Regions from separate parts of the Arthrobacter nitrophenolicus genome, predicted to be linked through region 1. Evidence: predicted binding sites of a transcription regulator. Region 1 holds the regulator's gene; the other holds the start of a gene.

Evidence for each region. The regulator HrcA, encoded in region 1, represses chaperone genes, less so after heat shock. The targets are predictions, from matches to a motif close to TTNGCACTCGNNNNNNNCGAGTGCNAA.
Region 2: ACJJV6_RS01375 (FmdB family zinc ribbon protein) is a predicted target of HrcA. The motif match lies at 17,012-17,038, and genes of this name have one in related genera.

What each region holds. Positions count from the first base shown of each region.
Region 1 is NZ_CP174504.1:3,849,280-3,858,718, forward strand. Features, by position in the region: gene ybeY (rRNA maturation RNase YbeY) at 1-402, opposite strand, end outside; gene ACJJV6_RS17790 (PhoH family protein) at 399-1,484, opposite strand; gene ACJJV6_RS17795 (GerMN domain-containing protein) at 1,823-2,737, shown strand; gene ACJJV6_RS17800 (16S rRNA (uracil(1498)-N(3))-methyltransferase) at 2,724-3,506, opposite strand; gene dnaJ (molecular chaperone DnaJ) at 3,509-4,636, opposite strand; gene hrcA (heat-inducible transcriptional repressor HrcA) at 4,718-5,731, opposite strand; gene ACJJV6_RS17815 (DUF3097 domain-containing protein) at 5,921-6,769, shown strand; gene ACJJV6_RS17820 (DUF4870 domain-containing protein) at 6,892-7,311, shown strand; gene hemW (radical SAM family heme chaperone HemW) at 7,363-8,592, opposite strand; gene lepA (translation elongation factor 4) at 8,629-9,439, opposite strand, start outside.
Region 2 is NZ_CP174504.1:294,371-316,877, reverse strand. Features, by position in the region: gene guaB (IMP dehydrogenase) at 1-289, shown strand, start outside; gene ACJJV6_RS01435 (hypothetical protein) at 389-1,750, shown strand; gene ACJJV6_RS01430 (hypothetical protein) at 1,842-2,249, shown strand; gene ACJJV6_RS01425 (ABC transporter ATP-binding protein) at 2,287-4,146, shown strand; gene ACJJV6_RS01420 (hypothetical protein) at 4,143-4,748, opposite strand; gene ACJJV6_RS01415 (GuaB3 family IMP dehydrogenase-related protein) at 4,798-5,934, shown strand; gene ACJJV6_RS01410 (glycerol-3-phosphate dehydrogenase/oxidase) at 6,044-7,783, shown strand; gene ACJJV6_RS01405 (PTS sugar transporter subunit IIA) at 7,824-8,312, shown strand; gene ACJJV6_RS01400 (SURF1 family protein) at 8,386-9,255, shown strand; gene ACJJV6_RS01395 (DUF3817 domain-containing protein) at 9,252-9,764, shown strand; gene guaA (glutamine-hydrolyzing GMP synthase) at 9,883-11,472, shown strand; gene ACJJV6_RS01385 (AAA family ATPase) at 11,602-15,795, shown strand; gene ACJJV6_RS01380 (RcpC/CpaB family pilus assembly protein) at 15,836-16,573, opposite strand; gene ACJJV6_RS01375 (FmdB family zinc ribbon protein) at 16,681-16,956, opposite strand; gene ACJJV6_RS01370 (5-formyltetrahydrofolate cyclo-ligase) at 17,073-17,693, opposite strand; gene galU (UTP--glucose-1-phosphate uridylyltransferase GalU) at 17,802-18,707, shown strand; gene ACJJV6_RS01360 (GNAT family N-acetyltransferase) at 18,713-19,333, shown strand; gene ACJJV6_RS01355 (hypothetical protein) at 19,439-20,347, shown strand; tRNA gene ACJJV6_RS01350 (tRNA-Ala) at 20,475-20,547, shown strand; gene corA (magnesium/cobalt transporter CorA) at 20,641-21,636, opposite strand; gene ACJJV6_RS01340 (DUF1761 domain-containing protein) at 21,671-22,096, opposite strand; gene ACJJV6_RS01335 (Lrp/AsnC family transcriptional regulator) at 22,170-22,507, opposite strand, start outside.

The DNA.
Region 1 (9,439 bases):
TTCGGCTTTCTCCTCGGGTTCCGCATGGTCGTAGCCCAGCAGGTGCAGGATGCCGTGGGTGGTCAGCAGCAGCATCTCATCCTGCAGCTGGTGGCCTGCGTTCCGGGCCTGCACTTTTGCCACCTGCGGGCAAATGGCGATGTCACCCAGCATGCCCTGCGGCGTGGGCCGGTCAGGTGTTCCGGGGGTGAGTTCATCCATGGGCACGGACAGGACGTCGGTGGAACCGGGCTCGTCCATCAGCTCGAGATGCAGTTTTTCCATCGCGGGCTCATCCACCAGCAGGATGGACAGTTCCGCCTGCGGGTGGATGTAGAGCTGTTCAAAGATGTACCGGGACAGTGCAACGAGTTCGGCTTCGTCCACCTGGACCCCGGACTCGTTGTTCACCTCGATGCTCAAGCGTGTTCCCCCCGTTTTTCTCTTGCGGCTGTGTGTTTGGCCCTCGCCCGCTGGGAGTCGTCCCAGAGGCTGTAGGCATTGACGATATCGCCCACGAGGCGGTGGCGGACGACGTCGGCGGCGTCCAGGACGGAGAAATTGACGCCTTCGATGCCCTGCAGGATCTCCTCCACGATGCGCAGCCCGGACCGGGTGCCGAACGGAAGGTCAACCTGGGTGATGTCACCGGTGACCACCATCTTGGATCCGAAGCCCAGCCGGGTCAGGAACATCTTCATCTGTTCCGGCGTGGTGTTCTGCGCCTCGTCGAGGATGATGAAGGCGTCGTTGAGGGTGCGCCCGCGCATGTAGGCGAGGGGCGCCACTTCGATGGTTCCGGCCGCCATGAGCCGCGGGATGGATTCGGGGTCCATCATGTCGTGCAGGGCGTCATAGAGCGGCCGCAGGTACGGATCGATCTTGTCGCTGAGGGTTCCGGGCAGGAAGCCGAGGCGCTCCCCGGCTTCCACTGCCGGACGCGTCAGGATGATGCGGTTGACCTCTTTTTGCTGCAGCGCCTGGACCGCCTTGGCCATGGCCAGGTAGGTCTTGCCCGTGCCGGCGGGCCCGATACCGAAGATCACAGTGTTGTCGTCGATGGCGTCGACGTAGTTCTTCTGGTTCAGGGTTTTCGGGCGTATTGTCCGGCCCCGGCTGGAGAGGATGTCGTGGGTCAGCACGTCCACGGGGTTCTGCAGTGACTGGGTGCGCAGCAGGGCCACCAGCTGCTGCAGAACCGTGGGGCTGATGACCGTGCCGCGTGCCACGAGTCCGCGGACCTCGTGGAGCAACCGCATGATCCGTGGCACGTCGTGGGTGGGTCCGCTGATGGAGAGCTCGTTGCCGCGGACGTGGAAGTTAACGTCCGGGAACTGCTCCTCGATGTACCGCAGCGCCTCATCGTGGCTGCCAAGCGACTGGACCATCTGATCGGAGTTGTCGAAAAGGACCACCTCGGTCCGGATGCCTGGCAGCGAATGGGGGAACTCCCCGTTGCTGCCCTCTCCGGCGGACCGGCGCTTTCCGTTCGCTGATTCAGTCATAGTGATGGCCCGCTGGCCTGTGGTCCCCTCGAGGTCGGTTCAGAATGTCTTTCCATATTACGCCAGCAGCCGCCGGCGCCGGATACGGGAAGCCGCTGCCCGAAGGGAACGATGACCGCATTCCGTCATTAGGTATCAACTTCATATCGGCCTCATATCGTTCCCGTTGCAGTTCGGCCGGCGGGCGGGCCGGCGGAGGCAACGCCCGGAGGTGTGTGCCATGCTGGAAATCCAGCTTCAGCTGGAAGCCCAGGCCGCCCGGGGATCGGCCCTCCATGCCAGGAAAGGACAGGACGAACGTGCCGGAAACCGCTGCGCCCCTGAGGGCCGGCCGTGCCATGGGCCGCGTGCGCGGTCTCTTGCTGGCCAGCGTCCTGGCAGCTGTCCCGGCCCTGACAGGCTGCATCGCCGAGGCCGGGCCCGCGCCGACCGGCACGTTGGCCACCAATCCCATCGCCACCGGCACAGCGCAGGCACCGCCCACGAGTGCGCCGCTGGAAACCACCCAGTCCTCCAACAAGGCGCCGGTCTACTGGATTGGGCGCAGCGGCAGCGACGTTTTCCTGTACCGGGAATTCCGTGATGTCCCGGACCAGGAAAATCCGGTCACGCGCGCCCTGCGCTCCATGATGTCGGACAAGCCGTTCGACCCCGACTTTTTCACGCCCTGGCAGAACCCGGACAAGCTCGCCACCTCCATTTCGGGCAAGGACGTCATCACCGTGGACGTCTCCGAGGACGCCTTCAACAGCAACCTCGATGCGGACATGGCGGCCCGGGCCATCCAGCAGCTGGTGTACACGGCAACCGCCGCCGCAGCCAGCTCAGGCCTGATCGATTCCGGGCAGCAGATCCGGGTGCGGATCCTGGTGGACGGGCACACGGACTACATGGCGTTCGACCACATCCAGCTCGGCGCACTCATGACCCGGAGCACGGGCCTGGTGGCGCCCGTCTGGATCATAGATCCGCAGGAAAATGTGGAGGTGCCCGGGGGCAGCGTCAAGATCACCGGACGAAGCACAACCGCCGGCGGAAAGCTCCGCTGGCAGATCCTGCGGTCCGGAGCCGACGGCAGCACCGAGCCCTTCCTCACCGGGGAGACCACGGCCTCGCCGGAACAGGGCCAGGCGGGGGTTTTCACCCTGGCCCTGACCATGCCCGCGGGTGACTACGAGCTGCGGGCGGCGCAGGCCGGAACCGGCGGCGGTCCGGACCAGTTTGAGGACACCAGGGCCTTCAAGGTGCGGTAGCCGCCCAGCGGCCCAGGATGTCGCTGGCCAGCACGACGGCGGCGGGCCCGGCCGTGGACGACCGCAGGACATGGTGCCCCAGCAGCGCCGTCACGGCGCCCTTGTCGCAGAGCCTGGTGACTTCGCGGGGGCTGATGCCGCCCTCGGGTCCGACGATCAGGAGCACCTCGCGGGGTTCCGCACCCCCGCCACCGGCCTGCCAGCCCTCAAGGACGCTGCGCAACGGGCGGACGGCGTCCTCGTGCAGGATTACTGCCAGGTCCGCGGCCTCGACGGCTGCGGACAGCCCCGCAGTGTCGACGGCAGGGCGGACCTCAGGCACCCAGGACCGGCGTGCCTGCTTGGCGGCGGCGGTGACCACCGACTGCCATTTGGCGTGGGCTTTCGCTGCGCGGTCACCCTTCCACCGCACGATGGAACGTTCGGACTGCCACGGGACCACGGCGTCGATCCCCAGCTCGGTGGCCGTTTCGATGGCCAGTTCGTCCCGGTCGCCCTTGGCCAGGGCCTGGACGAGCACCAGCCGGACGTCCGGCAGCGGTTCGACGGCTACGGACGTGCACTCCACTTCCAGTGCCGCCGGGGCAGCACCGGCGACCCGCCCGGTCATCCTGGTGCCGGCGCCGTCGACGATATCGACCGGCTCACCCGCTTCAAGGCGCTTGACGGCAACGGCGTGCCTGGCCTCGGCCCCTTCCAGTACGAAGAGGCCACCGGGGGCCATTCCGTCGAGGGACCCGGCGGCGGTGAAGAAGACTGGGTTGCTCACCGCTACAGGTTACCGAGGCGGTCCCGAAGCTTGGCGAACATGCCGCCGCTGGCAGCCAGCTTTCCCTCGGTGATCTGCTCGCCCCGGAGCTTGGCCAACTGCCGCAGCAGGTCTTCCTGGGCGGCATCGAGCTTGGCGGGAGTCTCCACCTGCAGGTGCACTTTGAGGTCCCCGCGGCCGTACCCGCGCAGGTGGGTGACGCCCAAGCCGCGCAGGGTGATGATCTCACCGGACTGTGTACCGGGCTTGACGTCGATCTCCTGGGTCCCGTCGAAGGTCTCCAGGTTCACCTCGGTGCCAAGGGCGGCCGCCGTCATGGGAATGTTCAGTGTGGCGTGGAGGTCGTCCCCGTCCCGGACGTAGGTGGGGTCGTTGTTGACCCGGATCTCCACGTAGAGGTCGCCGGAAGGTCCGCCGGCGGGTCCCGCCTCGCCCTGCCCGGACAGCTGGATACGGGTTCCGGTGGCGACGCCGGCAGGAACCTTGATGGTCAGTGAACGGCGGCTGCGGATGCGGCCCTGGCCGCTGCACTCGTTGCAGGGATCCTTAATGACGGTGCCGAATCCTTCGCAGCTGCCGCAGGGGGCAGCCGTCATGACCTGGCCGAGGATGGAGCGGACCGCCCGCTGGACCTGGCCGCTGCCGCCGCAGATGTCGCAGCGCTCCGGATGCGAGCCGGGCTGGCAGCAGGAGCCTTCGCAGGTGGGGCAGGTGACGGCCGTGTCCACCTCGAGTTTCTTGTTGACGCCGAAGACGGCGTCGCGGAGGTCGATCCGGACGCTGATAAGGGCGTCCTGCCCACGGCGCACCCGGGAGGCCGGGCCGGCGGAGCCGCCGGCACCGAAAAAGGTGTCGAAGATGTCCTGGAAAGCGAAGCCCTGGCCGGCGTAGCTGCCGCCGCCGAACCCATTGTCCGTGCCATTCTCGTTGCCGGTGGTGTCGTAGACGCGCCGCTTCTGGGGGTCCGAGAGGACTTCGTACGCGTGGGTTACTGCCTTGAAGCGGTCAGCAGCCTCCTCGCCCGGGTTGACGTCCGGGTGCAGGGTGCGGGCCAGCTTGCGGTAGGCCTTCTTGATTTCTTCTCCGGTGGCCTCCGGCGAGACTCCAAGGACGTCGTAGTGGCTGCTCAAAGTTCGTATCTCTTCCTTGTTGTACTGCATGCAGTGGGGTGTCCTTCCGCGGACCGGCTGCCACGGCAGCCGGCACCCCGCTCAGGGCCCCAGGATCCGGGACAGGTAGCGGGCAACAGCCCTGACGGCGGCCATGGTGGTGGGATAGTCCATGCGGGTGGGACCCAGCACGCCTATTTTTGCCGCGCTGTCCGGACCGTAGCCGGTAGCCACCACGGAGGCTTCGGCAAGGCCGTCATAGGGGTTCTCCCGCCCGATGCTGACTGCCACGCCACGGTGGTCCTGCGCCATTTCGCTCAGCAGGCGCAGCATCACCACCTGTTCCTCCAGGGCTTCCAGCACAGGTCCGATGCTGAGCGGGAAATCCACGTTGGACCGGGCAAGGTTGGCGGTGCCCGCCATGACCATGCGCTCCTCGCGGCTGCTGTGTGCCAGGAGTTCCAGCCCGTGGGCCAGCGCCTGGGCGGCCGGCCGCTGTGCCGGGCTGACAGCGGAGACGACGCCGGGCAGGGACTGCCCCAGCTGGCCCAGCGGGGTCCCGGCAAGGGAACCGAGGAACTGGGTCCGGAGCGCGGCGAGGGCGTCGTCGCCGAGGTCCTGGCCGACGTCGATGACCCGCTGTTCCACCTTGCCGCTGTTGGCGATCAGGACCACCAGCACTTTCCGCGGTGCCAGCAGGACGAATTCGATGTGCCGGATCAGGGCGCGGCTCAGGTGGGGATACTGGACCACCGCCACCTGGTTGGTCAGCTGGGACAGCAGGCGGACGGTGCGGTCCAGGACATCATCGAGGTCGTCGGCACCTTCCAGCAGCGACTGGATGGCGCGCCGTTCAGCCTGGGAAAGGGGCTTCACGGCCGAGATCTGGTCAACGAACAGGCGGTAACCCTTGTCCGTGGGTATCCTGCCTGCACTGGTGTGCGGAGCGGTGATGAGCCCTTCGTCTTCAAGCGCTGCCATGTCGTTGCGGATTGTTGCACTGGATACGCCGAGATGATGCCTCTCCACCAACGCCTTCGAACCAACGGGCTCGCGGGAGTGGACGTAGTCCTCCACGATTGCCCGCAGCACTTCCAGTCTGCGTGGCTCGCTCACACTCCACCTCCATCCAGGGTCGGGGCGGCAGCGCCGCCCCGTGCAACAACATCAGGGCAAACCATCAGGGGTTAGCACTCGACATGCCCAAGTGCTAACAGTCTATTATGCCTTGGCCCGTTGTTAGCATTGGTACCGCTCCGGGCGAAATTCCGGCGGCACTGATCTAGCGCTAGGCGGAGTCGATCCATGGATTACCAGAACTGGGGGCCCCGGGAGATGTCCGGCCCCGTCCGCACCCAACTGCCCGAAATCCCCGTTGAACGCGGCATGGTCCTTGAGGACGTCCAGTCCGGGTGGGTCGGCGCCGTGACCCGGGTGGAAAAGTCCGGCGGCATGCACGTGGTGGCGCTGGAGGACCGGCGGGGAAAGTCGCGGACGTTCCGGCTCGGATTCGGTTTCCTCCTGGAGGGCCGGGCCATCCGGCTGATGCCGCCGGCACCACGCGCCGCCGCCGGCAGCGGTGCCGGCAGGACGGCGTCGGGCTCGGTCAAGGTCACCGGCCAGCGGGCCCAGGTGGCCAAAGCCAGCCGGATCTGGGTGGAGGGCAAGCACGACGCCGAACTGGTGGAAAAGGTCTGGGGCGACGACCTACGGGTGGAGGGCATCGTCGTCGAGCCGCTGCACGGCATTGACGACCTCGCCGGGGCGGTGGCGGATTTCCGGCCCGGCCCGGGACGGCGGCTCGGCGTGCTCGTGGACCACCTGGTGCCGGACTCGAAGGAGTCCCGCATCGCCGACGCCGTGATGGCGTCGCCCGGGGCTGCAGGGAATGTGCTGATCGTGGGCCACCCGTACGTGGATGTGTGGCAGGCCATCAGGCCCGCTGTGCTGGGAATCGAGCAGTGGCCGGTAGTGCCCCGCGGCCAGGACTGGAAGACCGGCGTGCTGGCGGCCTTCGGATGGCCGCACGCCACAAAGGAGGACATCGGGCTGGGGTGGCAGAAGCTGCTGGGCGCCGTCCGCAGCTACGCTGACCTTGAGGCGTCGCTGCTGGGCCGGGTTGAGGAAGTGATCGACTTCCTCACGGTGCCCTGATTGGGGAGCCACGTCCCGGATAGCCAGTATTCTTGGTACTGCGGGTCCTGCGGCGCTGTTCGCGGCCGCAGCAAGGCAATACCGGCATTTGGCACTATTTGCACTCTCGAAGGAAACAGACTGTGGCAGAAAACACCCGTGATCACAGGGACAGCCAGGGCGGCGCAGGCCGCTCCGAATATCATGGCGTCCCGGCGAACGCGCTGCCCCTGACGGCAGGCGAGGACCGGCAGTGGGCCACGCTGGCGCACTTCGGCGGGATCCTCGGCTGTGTCCCTGCGCTCCTGATCTTCCTGATCTTCCGCGACCGCGGTCCGTTTACGGCGCAGGAATCCAAGGAAGCGCTGAACTTCAGCCTGCCGCCCACCATCGCGGCCGTGGTGGCGAACATCCTGGTGTTCATCCCCGTGATCGGCAACATCTTCGCCGTCATCGCCACGCTGATCTGGATCGCCCTGACGTGCTTCTCGGTGGCGGCCGGCATCCATGTGAACAAGGGCCAGCCGCACCGGTACCAGTACAACCTGCGCTGGATCAAGTAGTCCCCACCGGCTCCCAGCACTCGCAAGCTCGCGCCGGGGCCCCGCCAGCTGTCAGTCCGGGAGGATCCGGCGGACCACCGCGTCGGCGAGCAGGCGCCCCTTCAGGGTGAGGACCAGCCTCCCGCGGAATGCCGCGGCCGGGTCCACCAGGCCGTCGGCGATCAGCCCCGCCACCTCATGGCGTCCAACAGCGCTCAGGGTGGCCACTTCGAGGCCTGCCTGGAGGCGCGCCTCCAGCATGATGCGTTCAACAGTCCGGGTTTCCCCGTCCAGGGTTTCCCGCCCGGCAGCCGGTGAGGCTCCCTGGGCAAGGCGGCCGGCGTAGGCGGTGGGATGCTTGACGTTCCACCACCGGACGCCGCCCACGTGGGAGTGCGCACCCGGTCCGATCCCCCACCAGTCGTCCCCCCGCCAGTAGGCGAGGTTGTGGCGGCACGCCTGTTCCGGGGTGCGGGCCCAGTTGCTGACCTCGTACCAGCCCAGCCCGGCCGCAGAGATCAGCTGGTCGGCGAGCTCGTACTTGTCGGCGTGGTCGTCGTCGTCGATACCCGGAACCTCCCCGCGGCGCATCTGCGCGGCGAGCTTGGTGCCGTCCTCCACGATCAGCGCGTAGGCGCTGATGTGGTCGGGCTCGTAAGACAGGGCAGTCTCCAGGGAGTACCGCCAGTCGTCCAGGGATTCGCCCGGCGTGCCGTAGATCAGGTCCAGGCTGACGGCCAGTCCGGCCTCCCGGGCCCACTGCACCACCTGCGGAACCCTGCTCGGGGTATGCGTCCGGTCCAGGACCTTCAGGACGTGAGGAACCGCGGACTGCATGCCAAAGGAAACCCGCGTGAAACCCGCTGCTTTAAGGACAGCGAGGGACTCTGGAGTGACAGAGTCCGGATTGGCTTCGGTTGTAACCTCCGCCCCGTCCTCAATGCCCCACTCGTCGACTGCCGCCCGAAGGATCAGGGCGAGATCGTCTGCGGGAAGAAGGGTGGGCGTCCCGCCGCCGAAGAAAACGGTGCTGAGCTGCCGCGCCGGAACCCCGGATCCGGCGAGCACCCGGGCGGCAAACGCCACCTCGGAAGCGGCCGTGCCGGCATAGGCGTCCTGCGACGCACCGCCGCCGAGCTCGGTGGCGGTGTAGGTGTTGAAGTCGCAGTACCCGCAGCGCACGGCGCAGAAGGGAATGTGGACATACAGCCCGAAGGCACGGTTGCCCGCGCCCTGGGCCGCCTGTGCGGGCAGCAGGCCGTCCGGCGGCGCGGGGTCGCCCAAAGGAAGAACGCTAGGCATCGCTGCGGCCCTGGATGGATGCGGCCACTGTCATCACTACTTCTTGGCCTTGTCCTTGGACTCGTCGGTGGTCAGCGCGGCGATGAAGGCCTCCTGCGGAACCTCCACGCGGCCCACCATCTTCATGCGCTTCTTGCCTTCCTTCTGCTTTTCCAGCAGCTTGCGCTTACGCGAGATGTCACCGCCGTAGCACTTGGCGAGGACGTCCTTGCGGATCGCGCGGATGCTTTCGCGGGCGATGATCCGGGATCCGATGGCCGCCTGGATGGGCACCTCGAACTGCTGCCTCGGAATGAGCTCACGCAGCTTGCCGGTCATCATCACGCCGTACGCATAAGCCTTGTCCTTGTGCGTGATGGCACTGAAGGCGTCCACCTGTTCGCCCTGGAGCAGGATGTCCACCTTGACCAGGTCGGCCACCTGCTCGCCGTCGGCCTTCCAGTCCAGCGACGCGTAGCCGCGGGTCTTGGACTTGAGGATGTCGAAGAAGTCGAAGACGATCTCGGCCAGCGGGATCCAGTACCGCAGTTCCACGCGGTCCTCGGAGAGGTAGTCCATGCCCTTCATCTGACCGCGGCGGCCCTGGCAGAGCTCCATGATTGCCCCGACGAACTCGTTCGGGGCAAGGATGGTGGCAGACACCATGGGCTCCCGGACTTCCCGGATCTTGCCCGCCGGGAACTCGCTGGGGTTGGTGACGGTCAGGACGGACTTGTCCTCAAGGGTCACCTCGTACACCACGTTCGGTGCCGTGGAAATGAGGTCCAGGTTGAATTCACGCTCCAGGCGTTCCCGGACGATCTCGAGGTGCAGCAGGCCAAGGAAGCCCACGCGGAAGCCGAAGCCC
Region 2 (22,507 bases), 690 kb from region 1:
GAACACGTCCTACTCGAAGGACCGCTACTTCCAGGCTGACGTCTCCGGTGACGACAAGCTGATTCCGGAGGGCATTGAGGGCCGGGTGGCCTACCGCGGCCCGCTGGCCTCCGTGGCCTACCAGCTGGTGGGCGGCCTGCGCCAGACCATGTTCTACACCGGAGCGCCGACCATCCCCGAGCTCAAGGCCCGCGGCAAGTTCGTCCGCATCACCCCGGCCGGGCTGAAGGAATCGCACCCGCACGACATCCAGATGACGGTCGAGGCGCCGAACTACGGTTCCCGCTAAGGCACATAAAGCCGGGATGGGCACATCTGCCCATCCCGGCTTTTTGCTCCCATAAGTACACTTGTTTTACAAATTAGTTTTCCACGCTTTATGGGGGCCATGACGTTGGGCGATTTCTATGGTGCGGACGTGGCCCAGCTTCGGCAGCTTGCCTCGAGTCTGCGGTCAGCAGGACGGAATCTTGACGGGCAGCGGCAGGCCTTGAGCGCAGGCGTTGCGGGTACCCGTTGGCCCGGGCCGGACGCCCAAAGGTTTCGCCAGGCGTGGGACGCGAACCACAGCCGCTCACTGTCCGCCGCTGTGTCGTTCCTTGATGTTGCTGCCAAAGCCATCCTCCGCCATGCAGAGGAACAGGAGGCTGCGAGTTCGGCCGCCGCCACCCCCGGTTCACTATCCAGGCAGCACCCTCCCTCCCGCGGCGGGAGGCCGCACCCGGCTGACGTTGCCGGAAGGACCCCGGAAGAGATCCGGACCTGGTGGCTGGGCCTTACCGGCGCCCAGCAGCAAGACTTCATCCGCGAGCATCCGGGATTTGCCGGAAATACCAACGGGATTCCTTTCGGCGCGCGGATCGAGGCAAACCGGATCAACGCCCAGGCCCGGATTGACTGGCTGCGCACCAGCGACCCGGAACCCCAGTTGAATCCGTGGATCCTGGATTCGGGTTATCCCGCCCGCCACGCCGCCGAGCATGAGGCATGGCGAACGCGTCAGGACGGGCTGAAATACCTTCAGAAGGTTGTTGAGGGGAGGGTGCAGTTGGCAGCCTACGACCCCGCCGGACATTCCATCGTGGAGCTTCTTGGAACCTATGACGTGAACACCGCAACTGTCATCACCTACGTTCCCGGAACCACCACTAATGAGGCATCGTTCTATCAAGGCGGTCCGCAGGCTGTGGCGAGCCGCCTTGTCCAGGCGGACACATCGGGAAGCACAGCTGCTTTCGTCTACAGGGGTTCGGAGTTCCCGGATGGCGACTTCGTGGAGGCGTTCCTTGTCGAAGCCAAGAGCGATGAATTCGTAGCCGGCTCGGCCCCTGTTCTGGCCGGATTCCAGGCTGCGGTCGATCTCGAACGGTCCCGCGATACCCAGTCAGTTGGGATCGGCCACAGCTGGGGACTGCGAAATCTGACCGGAGCCGAAATAGAAGGTGCCCGGTTCAACAAGCTGATCGCACTCTCGGGTGCTGCCATGCCGCCGGGATGGCAGCCCTCGCCGGCGACTGACTACACGAGCTACACCTATCCGGATATCCTGCTGACGGCCGAGGCCAACGGGCTGGTGGGGGAGAACTATCCCATGCGGGAACCTGCGTTTGACAGGCATGTCTATGAACCGCCCGGCGGAATCTCACTTCCGGACCTGTACAGCATCGACAACCACACATTGATTGCCACCACGACCCCGGAGAACGAGAGAGCTCTTGAAGACATCCAATCGGAAATTCTTGAACGATAAACCCAGGCATCCGCAGGCCCTGCGCTTAGCGGCGATAGCAGCACTTACGGCAATGGTGGCCGCCTGCGGGCAGGCCGGAGAAGGAACGCATATGGACGGCAGCCTGGAATCAGCCAAGGACAAGGTCATGTCCATAGAGCAGGAGATCATTGGGCTGCTGCCTGCAGACAAAATAGTCTCCCGTTTCGCCCATGACACCTCTCCGCTGATGCTCTGCTCCGGCGAGCAGCGGAAATGGACCGGTGACGCCGAAGCTGAACTGGAGCCGGGCGTTGACCGTGATGCCTTCCTGGATGCCGTGGTGAAGTCCATGCAGTCCAAGGATGGTTGGCAGATTAAAGACGGCACGGCTGCGGGCGGCGAGCGGAGAGTGGATCTGCTGCACGGCGACGGCACCCACCTGCTGGTGTCTTTCCAGTCGGGTTCGGAGACCCTCCGGGTAGCCGGGTACAGTGCTTGCTTTGATTTCCCCGAGTACGAGTACGGTGAGGAATACTAGCTCCGCCCCTTCCGCCGGGCGGTAATAGGCTGGGGGCATGCCTCCGACTGGCCATCCGGCCGAACTGCAACCCAAACGCGATCCGCAGCGCCGGCTGGCCCTGCGCCCCTACGCCCGGGCTGTAGCCCAGGTCCTGCGGGTCAGCTTCCGCGCCTCTCCGGGCGCGGTCATCATGAAGGTGCTCGGCTCGCTGATCTCAGCGGTGCTGCCCCTGGTCACCACGTACTTCGCGGCCCTGACGACCACCGCTCTCGCGGCCGCCTACACGGGTGACGCCGGTGCCGGCCAGATGGCCATCGTCTACGTCATCATCACCGCCGCGCTGGGCCTCTTCTGGGGCGCCTTCACCAGCGTCGACCGCTACATCCAGCAGCTCATGAGCTTCAAAGTAGGCGCCATCGTGGGCGACCAGATGTACGAACGCTTCCTGGCCCTTGAGTTCTGGCGGTACGACGACAAAGAGACCGTTGACCTCTATGACCGTGCCAAGCGGTTCTCCGATTCCCATGCCCGGGTCCTTGACCGCATCGCCGGCATCTTCACCCAGCTCGTCTCGGTGATCCTGGCCGTAGGAGCCCTGCTGCTGGTCAGCTGGTGGATCGCGGTCATCGTCCTGGTGGCGATCGTGCCCAGCGTTTATTTGCAGTTCAAGCTCTCCCGCGAACAGATCGCGCACTGGAACACGCAGGTGGACTCCCGGCGGCAGCGCCGGATGATCGAGACCAACCTCCTGCGGCCCCAGCACATCGCGGAAATGCGGCTGTACGGAATCGTCGGTTTCCTAATGGATCTCCGGTCGAGGCTGCGGGACGCGGACGAGCGCCGCCGGCTCGATTTCCAGCGGCGGTACATCCCCAAGCAACTGGCTGCCGACGCCCTCCAGTACGGCGCCGAGGTGGTATCGCTGATCTGGGTGGTGGGGCAAATCATCGCCCGCGCCCAGCCCGTCGGCCAGTTCCTCTACGTCCAGCAGATCGTCAGCCGGGCCCTGTCCACCGCGAACAACCTGGTCTCCTCCCTCAGTTCCATCGATGAGGACCTGGCAAACCTCAAGGACTACGAGCTGTTCATGGTCCTTCCCGTGCACTCCGAGCACGCGCCGCCGCTGCTGGCCGCGCCCCGCGAAGTGGAGCTCAGGGACATCCGCTTCACCTACACCGGCAGCGACATCGAAGTCATCCGCGGGATCAGCATGACCATCCGTGAGGGCCAGCACATCGCCATTGTGGGGGAGAACGGGGCCGGAAAGTCCACCCTGATCCGGATCCTTGCCGGCCTCTACCGGCCGGACTCCGGGCAGGTAATGCTCGACGGCGTGGACCTCGCCGCCGTCGACGTCACCTCCTGGCACCGGCACCTGGCGGTGCTGAGCCAGGAGTTCCTCAAGTACGAGTTCGCCACTGCCGCCGAGAACATCTGGTTCGGCGACGTCGACTCACCCAGGGACGACGCCAGGATCCGCCGGGCCGCTGCCGACGCTGAGGCGCTCGACTTCATCAACAAGCTGCCCAACGGCCTGGACAACCACGTCAGCAACTGGATGGAGGACCCCCGAGGCCGCAAAGGCAGCGGACTGTCCGGCGGCCAGTGGCAGCGCCTCGCGATGGCACGCAACTTCTACCGCGACGCCTCGTTCATGGTCATGGACGAACCCACGTCAGCCATCGACGCGCTCGCCGAACACCGGATTTTCACCCGGCTTTTTGCGGACCGCAGCAGCACAATCATTGCCATCAGCCACCGGCTGGCCACCATCGAGAAGGCGGACATCGTCTACATGCTCGAGGACGGTCGGATCGTGGAGCAGGGCACCCACCGCGAACTGGTGGCTCTCCGCGGCCGCTACTTCCGCATGTTCGAATCCCAACTCCCGGTTGAGGAGGCAGGCGGAATCTAGGACTCCACCACCGTGGTCCGCACCCGCGCCAGGCTGGGCCGCGGCGGTACGCTGCTGAACCCGAACGTCACCGGCGGCTTGATGTCAGCCAGCGCCCCGGCGTCGTGCCCTTCCCAGCGCACGACGGCGGAGGTGACGTGGTGCAGGTCGCTCACCCCGTAGTACTCAAGGCGGCCGTTGCCCGCCGTTCCGAACGTCCGGGCGCCCGGCGCGGCGAAGGACGCCAGCGGGCTCACCGCACTCAGCCAGCGGGGATGCACCGCAAGCGGCCGGGGAACGGCCCGCAGCCCCTTCCCAAGCAGTGTCCGGGCACCGACGCGGGCGCGCAGGTGGAGGGGCCCGGCGTCAACGGCCAGGGCCCGGCGGGCAAGCACCACGGACACGTCCTGGACGCGGACCTCGTCAAAGCTGTAGGTGGCGGAGATGAAGCCGGCCACCTCGTCACTGGGAGCGAGCAGCAGCCGGTGGCCGGACTTTTGCTGGACCATGACATCCGCAAACGGCCCGAAAGGGGAGTGCTGCCAGACCCCCACGACGGCACGGAGCCCGGATGCGGTGCCAATACCGGCAATATGCCCCTCAAAAATCCACCGCCTGCCCATAAGGCCACTCTAGCCAAGGGCGGCACGCGGGCTGGGATAACCTAGAGCAGTGACTTATGAGATCGAGATCGGCCGTGGCAAGCGTGGGCGTCGTGCCTACTCCCTGGATGACATAGCAATCGTCCCCAACCGTCGCACCCGCGACCCCAAGGACGTCTCCGTCTCCTGGCAGATCGATGCCTACCAGTTCAGCATGCCCGTCATCGCAGCGCCCATGGATTCGGCCATGTCCCCGGCAACGGCCATCACCCTGGGCAAGCTCGGCGGCCTTGGCGTGCTCGACCTTGAAGGCCTCTGGACCCGCTACGAGGACCCGCAGGCCATCCTGGACGAGATCGGCGCCCTGCAGGACGAGACCAACAGCCCCGCCGTGACGCGGCGGATGCAGGAGCTGTACCAGGCACCTATCCAGCCCGAACTCATCACCACCCGCCTGGCCGAAATGCGCGACGCCGGCGTCACTGTTGCCGGCTCCCTGACCCCGCAGCGCACGCAGGAACACTACAAGACCGTGGTGGCCGCGGGCGTCGACATCTTCGTCATCCGCGGAACCACCGTATCGGCAGAGCACGTGTCCAAGGACCACGAGCCGCTGAACCTGAAGCAGTTCATCTACGAGCTTGACGTCCCCGTCATCGTGGGCGGTGCGGCCGGCTACACCCCCGCCCTGCACCTCATGCGCACCGGCGCGGCCGGCGTCCTGGTCGGCTTCGGCGGCGGCGCCACCACCACCACGCGCCGCGCACTGGGCATCCACTCGCCCATGGCCTCCGCCATCTCCGACGTCGCCGCAGCCCGCCGCGACTACATGGATGAGTCCGGCGGCCGGTACGTGCACGTGATCGCCGACGGCGGCATGGGAACCTCCGGCGACATCGTCAAGGCCATTGCCATGGGCGCCGACGCCGTCATGCTGGGCAGCGCGCTGGCACGTGCCGAGGAGGCACCCGGCAAGGGCTGGCACTGGGGGCAGGAAGCGCACCACCTGGAGCTCCCGCGCGGCGACCGGGTCAACGTGGGAACGGTCGGCCCGCTGGAGGAAGTCCTCTTCGGACCGGGTCACCACACCAACGGGACGTCCAACCTGATCGGGGCCCTCCGCCGTTCGATGGCAACCACGGGCTACTCGGACCTCAAGGAATTCCAGCGCGTCGACGTCGTCGTTTCACCCTACGAAGGGAACTGACCCGTCGGGGAAGGCCGGGGGCGGCGTCCGCCCCCGGCCTTCCTGCCAAGTGGGCGTCCAGCAAGTAGGGTGGTTCTACTACCGGCACTAGCGGCACTGGAGGCGTTCGATGAAGACTGTTCCTGCTCATGGCGGGGCGCTCGGTCCGGCGGCCAGGGAAGCAGCCATCCAGCGGCTTCGTGACACCTCACGGCCAGGCCAGGAACTGGACATCCTCATTGTTGGCGGCGGCATCGTCGGCACCGGAGCAGCCCTAGACGCCGTCACGCGGGGACTGAGCGTCGGCATCGTCGAAGCCAGTGACTGGGCGGCCGGGACCTCGTCCCGGTCCTCCAAGCTCATCCACGGCGGCCTGCGGTATCTCGAGATGCTCGACTTCGCGCTGGTCAAGGAAGCCCTGCAGGAACGCGGGCTGCTGCTCTCCGAGCTGGCCCCGCACCTGGCCCGGCCGGTGCCCTTCCTCTACCCGCTCACCAAACCCTTCATCGAGCGCCCCTATGTGGGCGCCGGCATCGCACTGTACGATGCCATGTCCATCTCCAGCGGACACAGCCGCGGTGTTCCGTTCCACAAGCACCTGTCGAAGCGGGGCACCCTGCGGGCCGCCCCGAGCCTCAAGAATGACGCGTTCGTCGGTTCCATCAGGTACTACGACGGGCAGGTGGATGACGCCAAATACGTCGCCAACCTTGTCCGCACCGCCGCCTACTACGGCGCCCATGCCGTCAACCAGATGGCGGTGGTGGACTTCCTCCGCGAAGGCGAACGCGTGGTGGGCGCCAAGGTGGTCAACCGTGAGGACGGCACGCAGTTCAACGTCCGCGCGAAGCAGGTCATCAACGCCACTGGTGTCTGGACCGACGAAACCCAGGCGATGGTGACCGAACGCGGCCAGCTGAAGGTGCGCGCCTCGAAGGGGATCCATCTGGTGGTGCCACGCGACCGTTTCCAGTCCACCGTGGGACTGATCCTGCGCACCGAGAAATCTGTGCTGTTCGTTATCCCGTGGGGCCGGCACTGGATCATCGGCACCACTGACACCGAATGGAACCTGGACAAGGCCCATCCGGCGGCCTCCAGCAAGGACATCGACTACATCCTTGAGCAGGTCAACAGGGTCCTCAAGCGGCCGCTGACCCGCGAAGACGTTGAAGGCGTCTACGCCGGACTGCGGCCCCTCCTTGCCGGCGAAAACGACTCCACGGCCAAGCTGTCCCGCGAACACGTGGTGGCGCACCCGGTTCCCGGCCTTGTCGTCGTCGCGGGCGGAAAATGGACCACCTACCGCGTGATGGCCAAGGACGCCGTGGACGAGGCCACCCGGACCATGGACGAGCGGGTACCGCCCAGCTGCACGGAAACCATCCCGCTGCTCGGGGCCAACGGTTTCCGTGCGGCCTGGAACCGGAGGAACCGGACCGCCGAGGAATCCGGCGTGCACGTGGCCCGCATCGAACACCTGCTCAACCGGTACGGGTCCCTGACTCCGGAGGTGCTGGCGCTCATTGAAGAGAACCCGGCGCTGGCCGAGCCGATCCCCGGCGCCGACGACTACCTCCAGGCCGAAGCCGTCTATGCGGCAACACATGAGGGGGCGCGGCACGTGCACGATGTACTCACCCGGCGGACGCGGATCTCGATCGAAGCGTGGGACCGCGGTGTGTCCGCGGTCCCGGTTGTCGCTAAACTGATGGGTGACGTCCTCGGCTGGAGCGACGCGCAGCGCGAAAATGAGGTGCGGCACTACATTGCGCGCGTGGAGGCCGAACGCCTCAGCCAGCAACAGCCGGACGACAAATCCGCAGACGCCGCCCGCCTGGGCGTGGAAGACATCGTGCCCTTGCGCTGAGGGGCCGGATGCCCCGTACTGCCGACTGAAGGGAAACGCCTTGGCGGAAGCACTTGACCCGTATGATGCCGACCTCACCACCCCAGAGATGGTCATCCTCGAAATGGAGGCATCGGACAAGGCCGACGCCGCAACCCAGCTTGCGGAACGGCTCTACGCCGCCGGACGCGTCTCGAACCTTGAAGGGTTCCTGCAGCACGTCAACGCCCGCGAGCACCAGCTGGCCACCGGACTTCCGGGCGGCATCGGGCTGCCGCACGCGCGCAGCGAGTACGTGACCCGCACGTCCATCGCGGTGGGCGTCGCCAAGTACGGCCACGCCCTGGACTTCGGCGCCGCCGACGGGCCCGCCACGCTGATCCTCCTGATCGCCACCCCCGCCAGCTCCTTCTCCGACCACCTTGAAGTCCTGGCGACCCTGGCCAGGTCCCTGTCCAAGGAATCATTCCGCGAATCGCTGCGGCGCGCCTACGACGCCGACATCATTGCCGAACTGATCAACTCCAGCCTGGTCTTCTTCGACCACTGATCCGGCGCACTCCGCAGATGCCGCCGGCGTCCGCGTTTAGTTGTTCTACAAAGGTACGAAGTACGGTTAAGACGTGTGGAAAACTGCCCTTAAACCCCGCTGGATCGCTGGATTTGTTTTTGCGATCGCCATTTCCGGGGTCTTCGTGCTGCTCAGCCAGTGGCAGTTCGGGCGCTCCACGCAGCCCGAAGCACCGGTCAACCCCGCCACCGAAAAGGTCCAGCCGCTGACCGGCACCCTCCAGCCGGGCGAGTTCTTCCACGGTACCGACGCCGACCAGATGGTCAGTGCCCGCGGCACCTATGATCCGGAGAAGCAGGTCCTGGTCCCGGACCGCCTGCATGACGGCAAACCCGGCTACTGGGTGGTTTCCGCCTTCGCCGTCGACGGCGCCCCGGCGCTGGCCGGCGCCGCGGCCTCGCCGCAAACCTGGATCCCCGTGGCCCGCGGATGGGTTGCCGACCCCGAAGACGCGCCGGCGCCGCCGTCGGGCGCTGTTGAACTGACCGGGCGGCTGCTGCCGTCCGAAGCCCCGCTCCCCAAAACTGCACCGCAACCGGGCCAGGCCACCGCCGTTTCCGTGGCCGAGCTCATCAACTACTGGGAAGTCAGCAGCTACCCCGGCTTCGTGGCTGCCACCGCCGAAGTGGCAGGGGGAGCTGATGTCAGCCCTGCGGCCGTGCCCGGCGACCTGCTGCCCCTGGAAATCGGGCCGCAGCCGCCCGGGCAGCAGATCAACTGGCTCAACCTCTTCTACTCGCTCGAATGGGTGGTCTTCGCCGGGTTCGCCCTGTTCATCTGGTGGCGGCTGGTGAAGGACGACTACCACCGCGACCTGGAAGAGGCCCTGGACGACGAACACCACGAGGCCGCTCCGGACCCCGGACAGCGGCCTGACCAGAACCAGCACCCGGAACCGAACCAGCAAAAGGTACAGCCATGATTGAACCGAAACCCGCCACCTCCGCAGCAGGCGGCAACACAGCCGGCAAGGCCGCAGGCAAGAAGCGGCGCTTCGGCGGCACCGAGGCGCAGATCCGCTCGGCCCTGAAGTTCTACAAGGTGCTGGCCTACCTCACCGGCGCCATGCTGCTGCTGCTCTGCGCCGAACTGATCGCCCGGTACGGCTTCGGGCAGTACCTGTTCGCCGGCGGCACCAATGCCGTCACGGGGCAGCCGTTCGGCTTCGGGTTCGCCGACGCCGAGCCTCCGGGAGTGCTGGACGGGGTCAACCTGTCCGTCACCGTCCTGATCGTGCACGGCTGGATGTACGTGGTGTACCTGATGTCCAACTTCCGGCTCTGGTCGCTCATGCGCTGGCCGTTCCTCAAGCTGATCCTGCTCGCCCTCGGCGGCGTCATCCCGTTCCTGTCCTTCATTGTGGAGAAGAAGTTCCACGCCGAGGTGGAGGCCGAGCTGGCCGCCAACCCGCAGGCGCCGCAGCGGTACTGACTTCCATGTTCGACGGCGGCCCGGCGCCCGGGCCGCCCGTCCGCCGTCGGACGTCTGCTGCGTCACAGCACCCCCTCTCAAGGTGCGCCGGTGCAACGGCGCAAAGTAGGCTATTACGGTGACTACTCCCACTGCATCCCAGACTTCCCAGAAGCCGGTGCTGGTAGTTGACTACGGTGCCCAGTACGCGCAGCTGATTGCCCGCCGCGTCCGGGAAGCGAATGTGTATTCGGAAGTGGTTCCGCATACCTACTCCACCGAGCAGCTCCTCGCCAAGAATCCGGCCGCCATCATCCTGTCCGGCGGGCCCTCCAGCGTCTACGCGGACGGCGCCCCGACCGTCGGTGCCGACCTCTTCGAGGCCGGTGTTCCGGTCTTCGGCATCTGCTACGGCTTCCAGGCCATGGCGAACGCCCTGGGCGGCAAGGTGGACAAGACCGGGCTGCGGGAGTACGGCTCCACGGAAACCACCATCCTGGGCGAGGGACGCTCCGTCCTGGAGGGCATGCCCCAGCACCAGAAGACCTGGATGAGCCACGGCGACTCCGTCCACCGGGCCCCGGAGGGCTTCGAGGTCCTGGCGACGACGGCGGGCGCCGAAGTGGCTGCCTTCGCCAACGAGGAAAAGGGCCTCTTCGGCGTGCAGTGGCACCCCGAAGTCAAGCACTCCGCCTACGGCCAGCAGGTGCTGGAGAACTTCCTGTTCAACTGCGCCAAGATCGAGCCCAACTGGACCACCGGCAACATCCTGGAAGAGCAGGTGGAGCGCATCCGCCAGCAGGTGGGGGACGCCCGCGTGATCTGCGGCCTCTCCGGCGGCGTGGACTCAGCCGTCGCCGCCGCCCTGGTCCAGCGCGCGGTGGGCGACCAGCTCACCTGTGTCTTCGTGGACCACGGCCTGCTGCGTGAAGGCGAAGCCGAACAGGTGGAGCGGGACTTTGTCGCCGCCACCGGCGTGAAGCTCTACGTCGCCAACGAGCAGGAGCGCTTCCTGTCCGCCCTCGCCGGCGTCAGCGATCCCGAGACCAAGCGCAAGATCATCGGCCGCGAGTTCATCCGTGCCTTCGAAGAGGCCGAACTGGCCATCATCGCCGAGGCCGCCGCGCACGGCGAGAAGATCAAGTTCCTGGTCCAGGGCACCCTGTACCCGGACGTCGTCGAATCCGGCGGAGGCGAAGGCGCTGCGAACATCAAGAGCCACCACAACGTGGGCGGGCTCCCCGAGGACCTGCAGTTCGAACTCGTTGAACCGCTGCGGGCACTGTTCAAGGACGAGGTCCGCGCCGTCGGCGCCCAGCTGGGGCTGCCGCAGGAGATCGTGGGCCGCCAGCCGTTCCCCGGACCCGGCCTGGGCATCCGGATCGTCGGCGAAGTCACCAAGGAACGACTGGACCTGCTGCGCAAGGCCGACGCCATCGCCCGCGCTGAGCTGACCGCCGCCGGACTGGACAACGACGTATGGCAGATGCCCGTGGTGCTGCTGGCCGATGTCCGCAGCGTGGGTGTCATGGGTGACGGCCGCACCTACGGCCACCCCATCGTGCTCCGCCCCGTCTCGTCCGAGGACGCCATGACCGCTGACTGGTCGCGGCTTCCGTACGACCTCCTGGCCAGGATTTCCAACCGGATCACCAACGAGGTGGACGGCGTCAACCGCGTGGTGCTGGACGTCACCAGCAAGCCGCCGGGAACCATCGAGTGGGAATAGCATCCTAAGTGGCCGGCCTCCTTCAACGGAGGCCGGCCACTCCTGTTTCCGGATCAAATCTCCGCAATTTCGGGCTCTCCAGTGTTGCGGTCTCTCGAGTCCGGCGCCGGAGCGGCTACGCTCGAACGTATGCCGGTATGGTCCAGGGCGTCACGCGCAAGCGCAGAAAAGAAGGCAGTAGTGTCAGTTGGTCAAGGCCACCCGGAAGGCTCGGAAGAGCTTCGCAAATGGCTGTCCGGGCTCAAACCCGTCACGGGTGCAGACACGATGCTGCGCTTCACCAAGACCCCTGAAGGCTCCATCGACCTGACCCACGCGCATCCGTCCGGCCTTGCCCAGCTCATGGCCGGGCGCCGCACCCGCCTCTCCACCCTGATCCGGGACCGGCAGCAGTACCTCGTGGCGGCACGGGCCTCGCGCAACATCCGCTCCAAGATCTTCGAGCTCGCCAACGACCGCGGGATCGACGCCGGCTACCTCTCGGCCGGCACCGTGGTGTGGACATCCGCCGTCGGGGGCAAGCCGCAGCGCATCTCGGCGCCCGTCATGCTCACCGCGATTTCCCTGACCGTCCGTCCGGGCGAAGACGACTACGAGCTTCAGTTGACCGAGCAGGCGCACATCAACCCGGCGCTGGTCCGGCACCTGAAAAACATCCACGGCATCGTGTTCGACGTCAATGCCGTCACCCGGCTGGCCTACAGCACCGCCCGCTTCGACCCGCAGCCGGTACTGGACCGGCTGGGCACCCTGATCCGGCCCATCCACGGCGCCGAGGCCCAGCACAACCTGCTTGTGTCCACCTTTGCTGACCTGTCCGGCAACCTGGATGACCCCTGGATCAACGATTCCAATCCCATCGTCTCTGCTCTGGCTACCGCTGCCGGGGGAGAAGTGGTGGACGTGGAGGAGCCGGATCCGTCCCGTTTCCCGCCGCTGGACAGCCGGCACCCCAAGGACGAACTGCTCCTGCTGGATGCTGACACGGACCAGCAGTACGTCATCGATGCTGCGCGTGCCGGCGATTCCCTGGTGGTCAGCAGCCCGCCCGGGACAGGACAGACGCAGACGGCGATCAACACCATCGGCGCCCTGGTGGATGCCGGCAAGACCGTCCTGGTGGTGGGGGACCGCCGCGCCAGCCTCAACGAGGTATCCGGCCAGCTGGAGTCCCTGGGCCTTGAATCCATCCTGTTCCAGCTCTCCGGGAACGTGACGGCCCAGCAGCTCAAAGGCCAGCTGGTCCGGGCCATCGTCCGCAACGAGAAGTCGCTCGAACCACAGCTCGGCAACCTCCACACCACCCTGACCGAACACCGCCACGCGCTGATGGACCACGTGGCCTCGCTGCACAACGTCCGGCAGCGCTGGGGATGCTCGCCCTACCAGGCCATGCAGTCGCTGGCGGAACTGACCTCCATCCACCCTGCCCCGGCCACCACCGTCAGGCTCAAGCGGAGCGTCCTGGACAGCATCCGCGACCGCGACGAACTGGCCGGAAGGCTCCGCCGTGCGGCCGAACTGGGCAGCTTCAGCAAGGCCGCCACCACCAGCCCCTGGCACGGCGCCCGGCTCCTCACCCGGAAGGAAACCGAGGAAGCCCAGGAACTGGTCCGCTCCGTGGCGAAGAGCCTGCCTGCCCTGCGGGAGCGCATGAACGCCGTGGCAGAGCACGCCGAGATCCGCCTCGGTGCATCCTTCGCCGAATGGGGCGAGCAGCTGGAACTGCTGGTGGCTGTCCGCGGCAGCCTGGACAAGTTCACCCCGGACATCTTCGACCGGCCGGTCACCGACCTCATCTCCGCCACCGCCCCCTCCTCCTGGCGGCGGGAACGCGGCATCGAGATGACCTCCATGCAGCGGTCCCGGCTGCGCAGGGTGGCCAAGGAATACGTCCGGCCCGGCGTCCACATCGCCGACCTGCACAGCTCGCTGGTGCTGGTCCAGGAACAGCGGGCCCTGTGGGCCGGCTACGCCACCACCCAGCGGCACCCTGCTGTTCCGTCCGGGCTTGCCGAGATGAACGCCATGTACCGGGAACTGGACCGTGAGCTCACCCAGCTGGGCGAGGCCCTGAAGCATACCGCGGCGGGCGGCGCGCTCTCCACCGTCAGGTACGAGGAGCTTATGGAGCGCCTCGAGCGGCTGGTGGCGGATACGGACACGCTCAAGACCCTCCCGGAACGGACGCTGCTGGTGGAGAACATGCGCGAGCACGGGCTGGGGGAGCTTCTGGCGGACCTGGCCGAGCGGGAAGTACCCGCCGCTTCCGTGGCCGCCGAACTGGAACTCGCCTGGTGGCAGTCGGCGCTTGAAGCGATGATCAGCGGCGACGACTACCTGGCAATGTCCGACGGCGACGCCCTCCGGCAGCTCGAAGCGGAGTACAGGCTCGCGGACAATGCGCACATCGCCAGCGGCGCGGCCCGGCTCCGCTGGGACCTTGCCGAGCGCTGGCGCGCCGCGATCGCAGACCAGCCGCGCCAGGCAGACCTCCTCCGCAGCCTGCTCAAGGACGGCCGCGTGTCCCTGCCTGCGCTGACCGCCCAGGCCCCGGACCTGATCGGGACCCTGGTGCCGGTGTGGTCCGTGAGCCCCTACCTGATGACCGGGCTGCTGCCCGCGGAGCAGCACTTCGACGCCGTGGTCATCCTCGACGCCGAAGCCACCTCGCTGCAGGCGGTACTGCCCTCCATCGCGCGGGCCCGCCAGGTCATTGCCTTCGGCGACGCCCGCATCGCCAGCCCGCGCACCTTCACCGTGGGTGTGGAGCGGCTGGCGCCCGGTGAATCGGCGCACCAGCGGGTGGAGAGTGCCTTCACCGCCCTGTCCGCCGTGCTGCCGGTGTGGCGGCTGAACTTCGTCTACCGCGCGGTGGACGAGGACCTCGTCCTGCAACTGAGCAAGAACTTTTACGACGGCGGGCTCCGCCGCCTGCCTGAAGGCCAGTCGGCCACGGGGCTGGACAGGTCCCTGCTGGTGGAGTACCTGCCGGATGGAACCGGTCTGCCCAGCGCCGACCACGAGGGCGTTGAATCCGTGGTCGCCGAGGTTAACCGGGTGGTGGAGCTGGTCTTCGAACACGCCCGCCTCCGTCCGCGCACTTCCCTGGCCGTGGTCACCGCAAGCCTGCGTCACGCTGCCCGGATCGGGGAGGCCATCAGGCTCCAGCTGCCCAACCATCCCGGACTCGCCGGGTTCTTCGGCGCGGGCCCGGAATCGTTCCGGGTGGTGGACCTGGAACGGGCCCAGGGCCTGGTGCGCGACCATGTCATTTTCTCGCCGGGCTTCGGCCGCACCCCGCATGGGCGTGCCCTGCACAGTTTCGGGCCGCTTTCTGCAGAGGGCGGGCGCGAGAAGTTCGCCCTCGCCATGACCCGCGCCCGGCGCTCGATGCACGTGCTGACGTGCTTCCGGCCTGAGGACCTGGACCATACGCGGCTGACGCACGGGGCAGTGGACCTGTATGCCCTCCTGGACCGGGAAATCTCGGGCAACACTGATCTCGGTACGCCGGCGTCCCGCGCTGCCGCCAGCGAACAGGCGCTCGGCGCCGACCCGCTCGTCGCTGACCTGGGCGACCGGCTGCGGGCGCGCGGGGCACGGGTGTGGCACCAGTACGACGGCGCCATCGACGTCGTGGCCGCCGCCGATCCGCTGAACACCATGGGCCAGGACGACGCCGATCTTCCGTGGCCCGTGGCTATCGAGTCCGACGGCACCGAACAGTACCGGACGATGAGCGTCCGGGAGCGGAGCAGGCTGCGTCCCCAGCTGCTCGAGCGGCTCGGCTGGCGGTACATGCCGCTGTGGACCATCGAGGTTTTCACCGACCCGTCCGCCTGCGCAGACCGGATCGCCAAGTACCTGGGACTGGAAAAGGTTGTCCTTCCGGGACGCGTGGCTTCCCCCGGATTCCTTGACGACGACGTCGATCAGGCGCTGAATGATATCGATGCCGCCGCGGACTCCGCCCCGGCATCGAACGTTACGCATTTCCCGGGCCCGGCCTCCGGACGTCGGGCCGGCATCGCGGGAGCACGTGCCGGCCATCAGGCAGTACCCGCCGCGGACCGGAAGGACAGCAAGGAGGCGGCCCAGGTGGGCAGCGACGAAAAGACCAACAGCACCAACAGCCAAGCACGGTCCACGGACGGTGGCGAGGCGGCGGAATCGCCTGCTCCGGACACGCGTGCAGGCCAGAAGCCGGCGGAGGCCATCCTGCCCGCCCGGGCTGCCGAGGATGATCCGCGGGCGTGGGGCGACCGCGAGGATGACCACGATGCATGGCTGAAGGAACAGAAGCCGCCGCACTGGGGCTGACATCCTGGCTTGCACTGGCGCTGCCTGAAGGAGGCAGCGGTCACGGCGGCCCCACCAGGACAAAGAACAGTTTGCCCTGCGTGGATGCCCCGGCCAGCCGGGCCGCCTGCTCAGGGCTGGCGGCGACGACGATCAGGCCGTCAGTCTCCTGCGTGCCAAGCCATTGCCCGCCCTGGCCGCCCGTTGCGGAGGTCCACAGCACGGGCACCGCTGTGGCCAGGACTTCGGACGGAGTTTGCTGGTCGAAACCGTTCGCCGCGGTCAGCACCACGTTGACCAGCTGCCCGGGGGATACCAGTTGGATGGACGAGGGGTCCGCCATCCGAAGGGGCACTGCAGCCGAGCCGGCGGGACTGCCGGTGAGGAGGCCGGGTCCCAGCAACTGGGCGTCCGCCAGCAGTTGGCCTTTACGCAACGGGGCCGCGAGCTGCCTGCCGGACGCTGCGCCGGGTTCGCGCAGGACCCCGTCTGCGAGCATGCCGGGCGGAACCTGGATGGGGGTTATGTCGGTGGCCGCGAGGGCAGACCCGGCAGGAAGGTCCCGGGCGGCGGCCAGTGCTGTGACGGTGTGGACCGGTGCCGGCGTGAGCTGGTGGACGGTGAGTGCCGCCGCCGCGCACAGCAACAGGGCAACGGCAAGCCGCCTGTTACGGATCAGCCAAGCGCGCAGCCTGGCGCCGGGACGTGCCGCTACGGAACGGCCGGCAGGAACCGGAGGGCGGGGACGCCGAAAAAATCCGTAAGCTTCCCGGCGGGCACTGAAGGAATAAGCAGGCATGCCGCCACGCTAAGCGCCCCGGATATGCAAAAGACAGCGGCCCCGCGCCTATGTGGACAACGTCCCATCGGCTGCAGGGCCGCCGTCGTAACGGCGAACGCCGGAAATCAGCTGGCGGCGGCCGCAGCTGCCGGAGCGGGAGCGGAAGGTGCCGCCGGAGCGGGCGTGGAAGACGCCGGCGCTGCGGAGACGGTGCTGCCCTTGGAGTCCCGGGAATCGGTCCGGTAGAAGCCGGAACCCTTGAACACGACGCCCACGCTGTTGAACTTCTTGCGCAGCGCGCCCTGGCATTCAGGGCACGACGTCAGTGAGCTGTCCGAGAACGACTGGACGATGTCGAAGGCGTGGCCGCAATCCTTGCAGGCGTAAGCATATGTTGGCACTGGTGCTCCTCCTCTTGGGCAAACGAGAGGTCCCGTGCTGCCACCTGGTAATCCATTAGCAGTCGCAGGGCCTGAGTGCTAATTCTATCATCCCGCTGCGGCCACCCCGCCTGACCCTAGGCGATCTTGCCCAACGGCCTTAGCCCGGACGGGACAAGGACGGCGGGGACAGGACGGTCGAACTCCTCGGCAGGAATCCGGCCCGCCGGGAGAAGTTCATCGTCATAGATAACAGCGGCCAGCGGGATTTCCTTCCCGGCGGTGGCGAGGTGGCCCAGGAACTTGTCGTAGTAGCCGCCGCCCTGGCCCACCCTGTTGCCGTCGAGATCCACGGCGGTGGCCGGGATGAACAATGCCGTGGCTTCCCCCGCAACATCGGGTCCATGGCGGGGCCCTGCCGGTTCCATGATGGGTGCGAACCTGCTGCGCTCAAGCGGGCTGTCCGGGTTCCAGAAAACCCAGCTCAGCTCGCGGCCCGGCTCGCAGACGGGCAGCAGGACCTTGTGGCCGTTGCCGTGGAGGGCCGCGATGAGCGGCAGCGTGGGCGGCTCCACGCCGGTGCCGAGATACACGCAGAACGTGGCGTGCTTTCCACCGGACATGGATTCGGCCCATGCGGCACCGTGCATCGCCAGGGCCGCGCCGGCGGCTTCCAGTTCGGCAGGGGTCAGTTCGGCCCGCCGCCGGCGGTGGGCTGTCCGGATGTCGTCCTTCACGGTGGCTTGCTGCTGGGCCATTGTGTCTCCTTATTACCCGCGTTGTGGCGGTTGATGGGCCGGTTCCGGGGCGGCTGCCCGCCGGTCCGTTGATTACTGAATGCTTGACGCTGACGTTAGATTAGTCCGGTGAGTACCAGTAACCCGAGAGTTCGCAAAGCCGTCATCCCCGCTGCCGGACTGGGCACCAGGTTCCTTCCTGCCACCAAGGCTATGCCCAAGGAAATGCTGCCCGTGGTGGACAAGCCTGCCATCCAGTATGTGGTGGAGGAGGCCGTGCAGGTGGGCCTGAATGATCTCCTGATGATCACCGGACGGAACAAGCGGGCCCTCGAGGACCACTTTGACCGGGTCCCGGCGCTGGAGTCCATGCTTGCGGACAAGGGGGACACCGAGAAGCTGGAATCCATCCAGGCGGCCAGTAACCTGGGGGACATCCACTATGTGCGCCAGGGCGACCCCTACGGGCTGGGTCACGCCGTCCTCCGGGCCAAGCAGCACGTGGGCGATGAAGCTTTCGCCGTGCTGCTGGGAGACGACCTCATTGATGCCCGCGACGAACTGCTCAGCACCATGATCGACGTCCAAGCAAAGACCGGAGGGTCCGTCGTCGCCCTCATCGAGGTGGAACCGTCCCAGATCAGCGCCTATGGCTGCGCGGACATCCAGGAGATCGACGGCGAAGGGTACGTGCGCGTCAACGGCCTGGTGGAGAAGCCGACCGCGGATGAAGCGCCGTCAAACCTGGCCATCATCGGCCGCTATGTGCTGCACCCGGCCGTCTTCGAGGTCCTGGAGCGCACCGCCCCTGGCCGCGGCGGCGAGATCCAGCTGACGGACGCCCTGCAGGAGCTTGCCACCGGGGAAGGCGAAGGCCGCGGCGTTTACGGTGTTGTATTCCGGGGACGCCGCTACGATACCGGCGACAAGCTCAGCTACCTCAAGGCATGCGTCCAGCTGGCCATCGACAGCGAGGACCTCGGCCCGGGCCTGCGGGAGTGGCTGCCGGGGTTCACCAGCGGCCTGTCCAAGTAGCAGCCGTGCGATTCGGCCCCATCTGGCCCGTAACTCTGGAGTGCGGTGACCTTGTCCTGCGGCCCATCAGGTACCGGGACAAAAAGGAGTGGACGGAGGTCAGGTCCCGCAACAGCGAGTGGCTTGCGCCGTGGGAGGCGTCCAACCCGGACCCCCGCGGAGGGCTTCCCGACTACCGGCAGATGGTCCGTTCGCTGAACGCGCAGGCTGCGCAGGCTACCGCCCTGCCCTTCGTCATCACGGAGAGGACTGCGGGCCTGCGGAATCCGCCGATCATCGGCCAGTTGACGGTCTCCTCGATCGTGTGGGGTTCGGCCATGATGGCCACTTTGGGGTATTGGGTGGACCAGGCCAGGGCAGGGCGCGGGATTGCCCCCACTGCGGTGGCCCTCGTGACGGACCATTGCTTCCAGACCCTCGGGCTGCACCGGATGGAAATCAACATCCGGCCTGAAAACGGGCCGAGCCTGCGGGTGGTGGAGAAGCTGGGCTTCCGGGACGAGGGCTACCGGCCCCGTTACCTGCACATCAACGGAGAATGGGCGGACCACCGGTCGTTCGCCCTCACGTCGGAAGAGGTTCCGGAAGGCCTGCTGACGCGCTGGCTTGCCGCCAGGCCGTCATAAATCCACTCATTTGCTGTCCGGGCTGCGACACACCGCGGCTAATGCGGCGGCAGGAGGCGTGATGCTCATACGGTTTTGAGTGTGGACTTCCCCCTTAGCAGCTCAGTGATCCTCGTGGTTGCCGTCGTGCTCTGGATTGTGTGGGTTGCCCCCTACGTCCTCCGGAACCGCCGGCACCAGTTCCAGCCAGCCGGCGATTTCCCGTCGGACGGCCCAGCCGAGGAAAAACCGGATCAGCCAGCCGGTCTGGTACTGAACGTCGCCGCCCAGCAGGAGAAGCCCATGGAAGCCAGGAAGAGCGCCGGACCCTCCGCCACGTCTGCCGGCCCGGCCCCCGCAGGCCGCCTTCGGATCCGTTACGGACGTACGGCACTGGCGCTTGCCGGACTCCTGGCTTTAATGACGGCGCTGGTGTCGGCGCTTCTGCTGCCTTTTGGCCTCGGCTCGCCATTCCTGCCGCCGGCCTGCGCTGCCCTGACGGCGGTGTCCGTGGCCATCCTGCGCTGGCTGGCAGTCCGCGACCGCAAGGCCAAGGTGAACGCGGCCTTTCGTGCGGCCATGAGCGCACCGCCGGTTAAGCACGTGTCCGAGCGGATTCCGCCGAAGCCGGAGTCCGCCCCCGTCCGCCGGGAAAGCCCGCTCTTTGACGCCGAGGCCCACCAGCCGAAAGTCCAGCAGCTGACAGCCCAGGAACTTCGCGAGGCAGCCCTGGCCGTTGCTGTGGCTGCGGGTGATCCGAGCGCAGCGGCTGCGGCGCAGGGCAAACCCGCCGGCACCCCTTGGGAGCCGGTAGAGGTTCCCAAGCCTGTATACGTTGACGCCGCCAAGGCCGAACGCCCCGAGCCTGAGCCGCTTGAGCTGCCGGCCGCCCCGAAGGCAGTGGGCAAGCCCTCGCTGAAGCAGGGTGCAGCAGGGGCGCCCGCCGCCGCGCCGGCTGCCGAAGCCCAGCAGCTCAGCAAGGCACAGAGCGCGTTGAGCAACCTCGACGACGTCCTGCAGCGCCGCCGCGCATAGCCTGGCCGGCGTACGACGGCGGCGCCCGCCTGCTGCTGGCCCCTCACCAGGGTGCCGATTGGCATTGGGGCGGGAAAATTTGTAGCCTAGGGTCACCGGTCCAGCACCTGCACCAGGCGGCCGTTCCGGGGCTATAGCTCAGATGGTAGAGCGCTTCGTTCGCATCGAAGAGGTCAGGGGTTCAAATCCCCTTAGCTCCACAATTGTGGCGGGTTTTAGATTCATGAATGATTCAGCTCATCGTCAACACCCCGGTCTTCGGACCGGGTGTTGTTCTTTCCGGGAAGCCAGGCCTACAGCCAGCCCTTCTTCTTGAAAATGCCGTACATCCCCGCGCCCACTGCCGCCATGAGGCCGATCGCCATCGGGTAGCCAAAGGCCCAGTGCAGCTCGGGCATGTGGTCAAAGTTCATGCCGTAGATCCCGGCCACGAATGAGGGCGCAAACAAGATGGCTGCCCACGACGAGATCTTCTTGACCTGCTCGTTCTGCGCGGCGCTGGCCTCATTCTGCCGGTTGGCCGTCAGGGTGCCGTCAAGCGTCAGGGCATTCTGGAGCAGGTCCCGGAAGGAATCTGCCCGGGAGATCACCCGTTCAACATGGTCCTCCACGTCGCGCAGGCTGTGCTGGAGTTCGCTTTCCACGCCGTACTTCGCGAAGCCGCGCTTGAGCTGGTGCATCATGTCCGGCAGGGGGTGGATGGCGCGCTGGAACTGGATCACTTCCCGGGCCAGTTCGTAGATCCGGCGGGAGACGGTGGAATCGCCGCTGAAGAGCTGGTCCTCAATCTCGTCGATGTCGTTCTCGAGCCCCGCCACCACTGGCGCGTAGTCGTCCACCACTGCGTCCAGGAGGGCGTACAGCACCGCCTCCGGGCCGTGCCGGAGAAGGTCAGGCCTGCCTTCAAGCCGCTTCCTGACGCGGGCCACACCGGCTGTCTCGGCATGCCGCACGGTGACCACGAAGTTCTTCCCGGTGAAGATATGGAGTTCCCCGAACTCCACTGTTTCACTGGCGTCCAGGTAGCGTGCCGGCCGGAGGACGGTGAAGAGGTTGTCCTCGTAGCGCTCCATCTTGGGGCGCTGGTGGGCCGAGATGGCGTCCTCCACTGCGAGGGCGTGGAGCCCGAACTCCGCGGCCACTGCGGTCATCTCCTCCGCGGTGGGACGGTAGAGCCCGATCCACGCCATCCCGCCGTGGTGGGCCAGCGTCTCGAACGTCTGCTCCAGGTTTTCCGGCTCGGCATGGCGGACGCCGTCAACGTAGACGGCATTGTCGATGATGGTCATGGGCGGGCGCCTTCGCTGTACGTGCTCACAATGGTCAGGACATCGCTCCAATAATGGCGCCGGACACGGCCATTGCCACCAGGTCGTGACCGGCGTCGATCACTGTCACAGCAGCCGGACGCCCTGCAAATCCGTTGTGGATTACGTGGCCTCCGGCACGGAAGACAAGTCCCAGCACCAGCGCGAACCAGGCTCCGGCCAGGGCATTGTCAAGCCCCAGCTTGCTGATGAGGACGGCCAGGAGGATGGCGGTCAGGGCCGAGGCCAGCATCATGGGAAGCCAGATCCCCGCCCCGCCTCCGATGTTCTTCAGGTCCTCCTCGGTCTTGCCGATGGCGGCCATCCACCGGTTGCCCAGCACGGCCGGCATGTACCACACGAAGCCGATGGCCATGCTGGCCACGAAAGCCAGCAGGACCGCGAGCCAGTTGATCTGTGAGACGTAAGAGAGCCAATCCATTCAAGAAATCCTAGCCGTCCGGGCCCGGCAGGCAGGGGAGGCCGGCCCCGGTACTCCGGGAGGGAATCCGGGGTCAGCCGGCGGTCGCCTTCGTGAGGCCGCTGATGAGGGGCTCGGTCCGGTAGGGAATATGGGTGTGCAGTGCCAGCACCGTTTCGGTCCGGATGACCCCCTTGATCCGGAGGACCTGCCGGAGCGATGCCTGCAAATTGTGGGTGTCCGTGGCCACCACCCGGCACCAGACGTCGCCGCGTCCCGAAATTTCATGGACTTCCAGGACCTGGGGGATCAGCCGCAGCGCGGCGATCACACCGTCGAGTTCCCGGTGTGTGACCTCGATGGTCACAAACGCCACCACGTCGTAGCCCACGGCCTCAAGGTCCACTTCCCGGCCGCCCGGGCGCAACACAC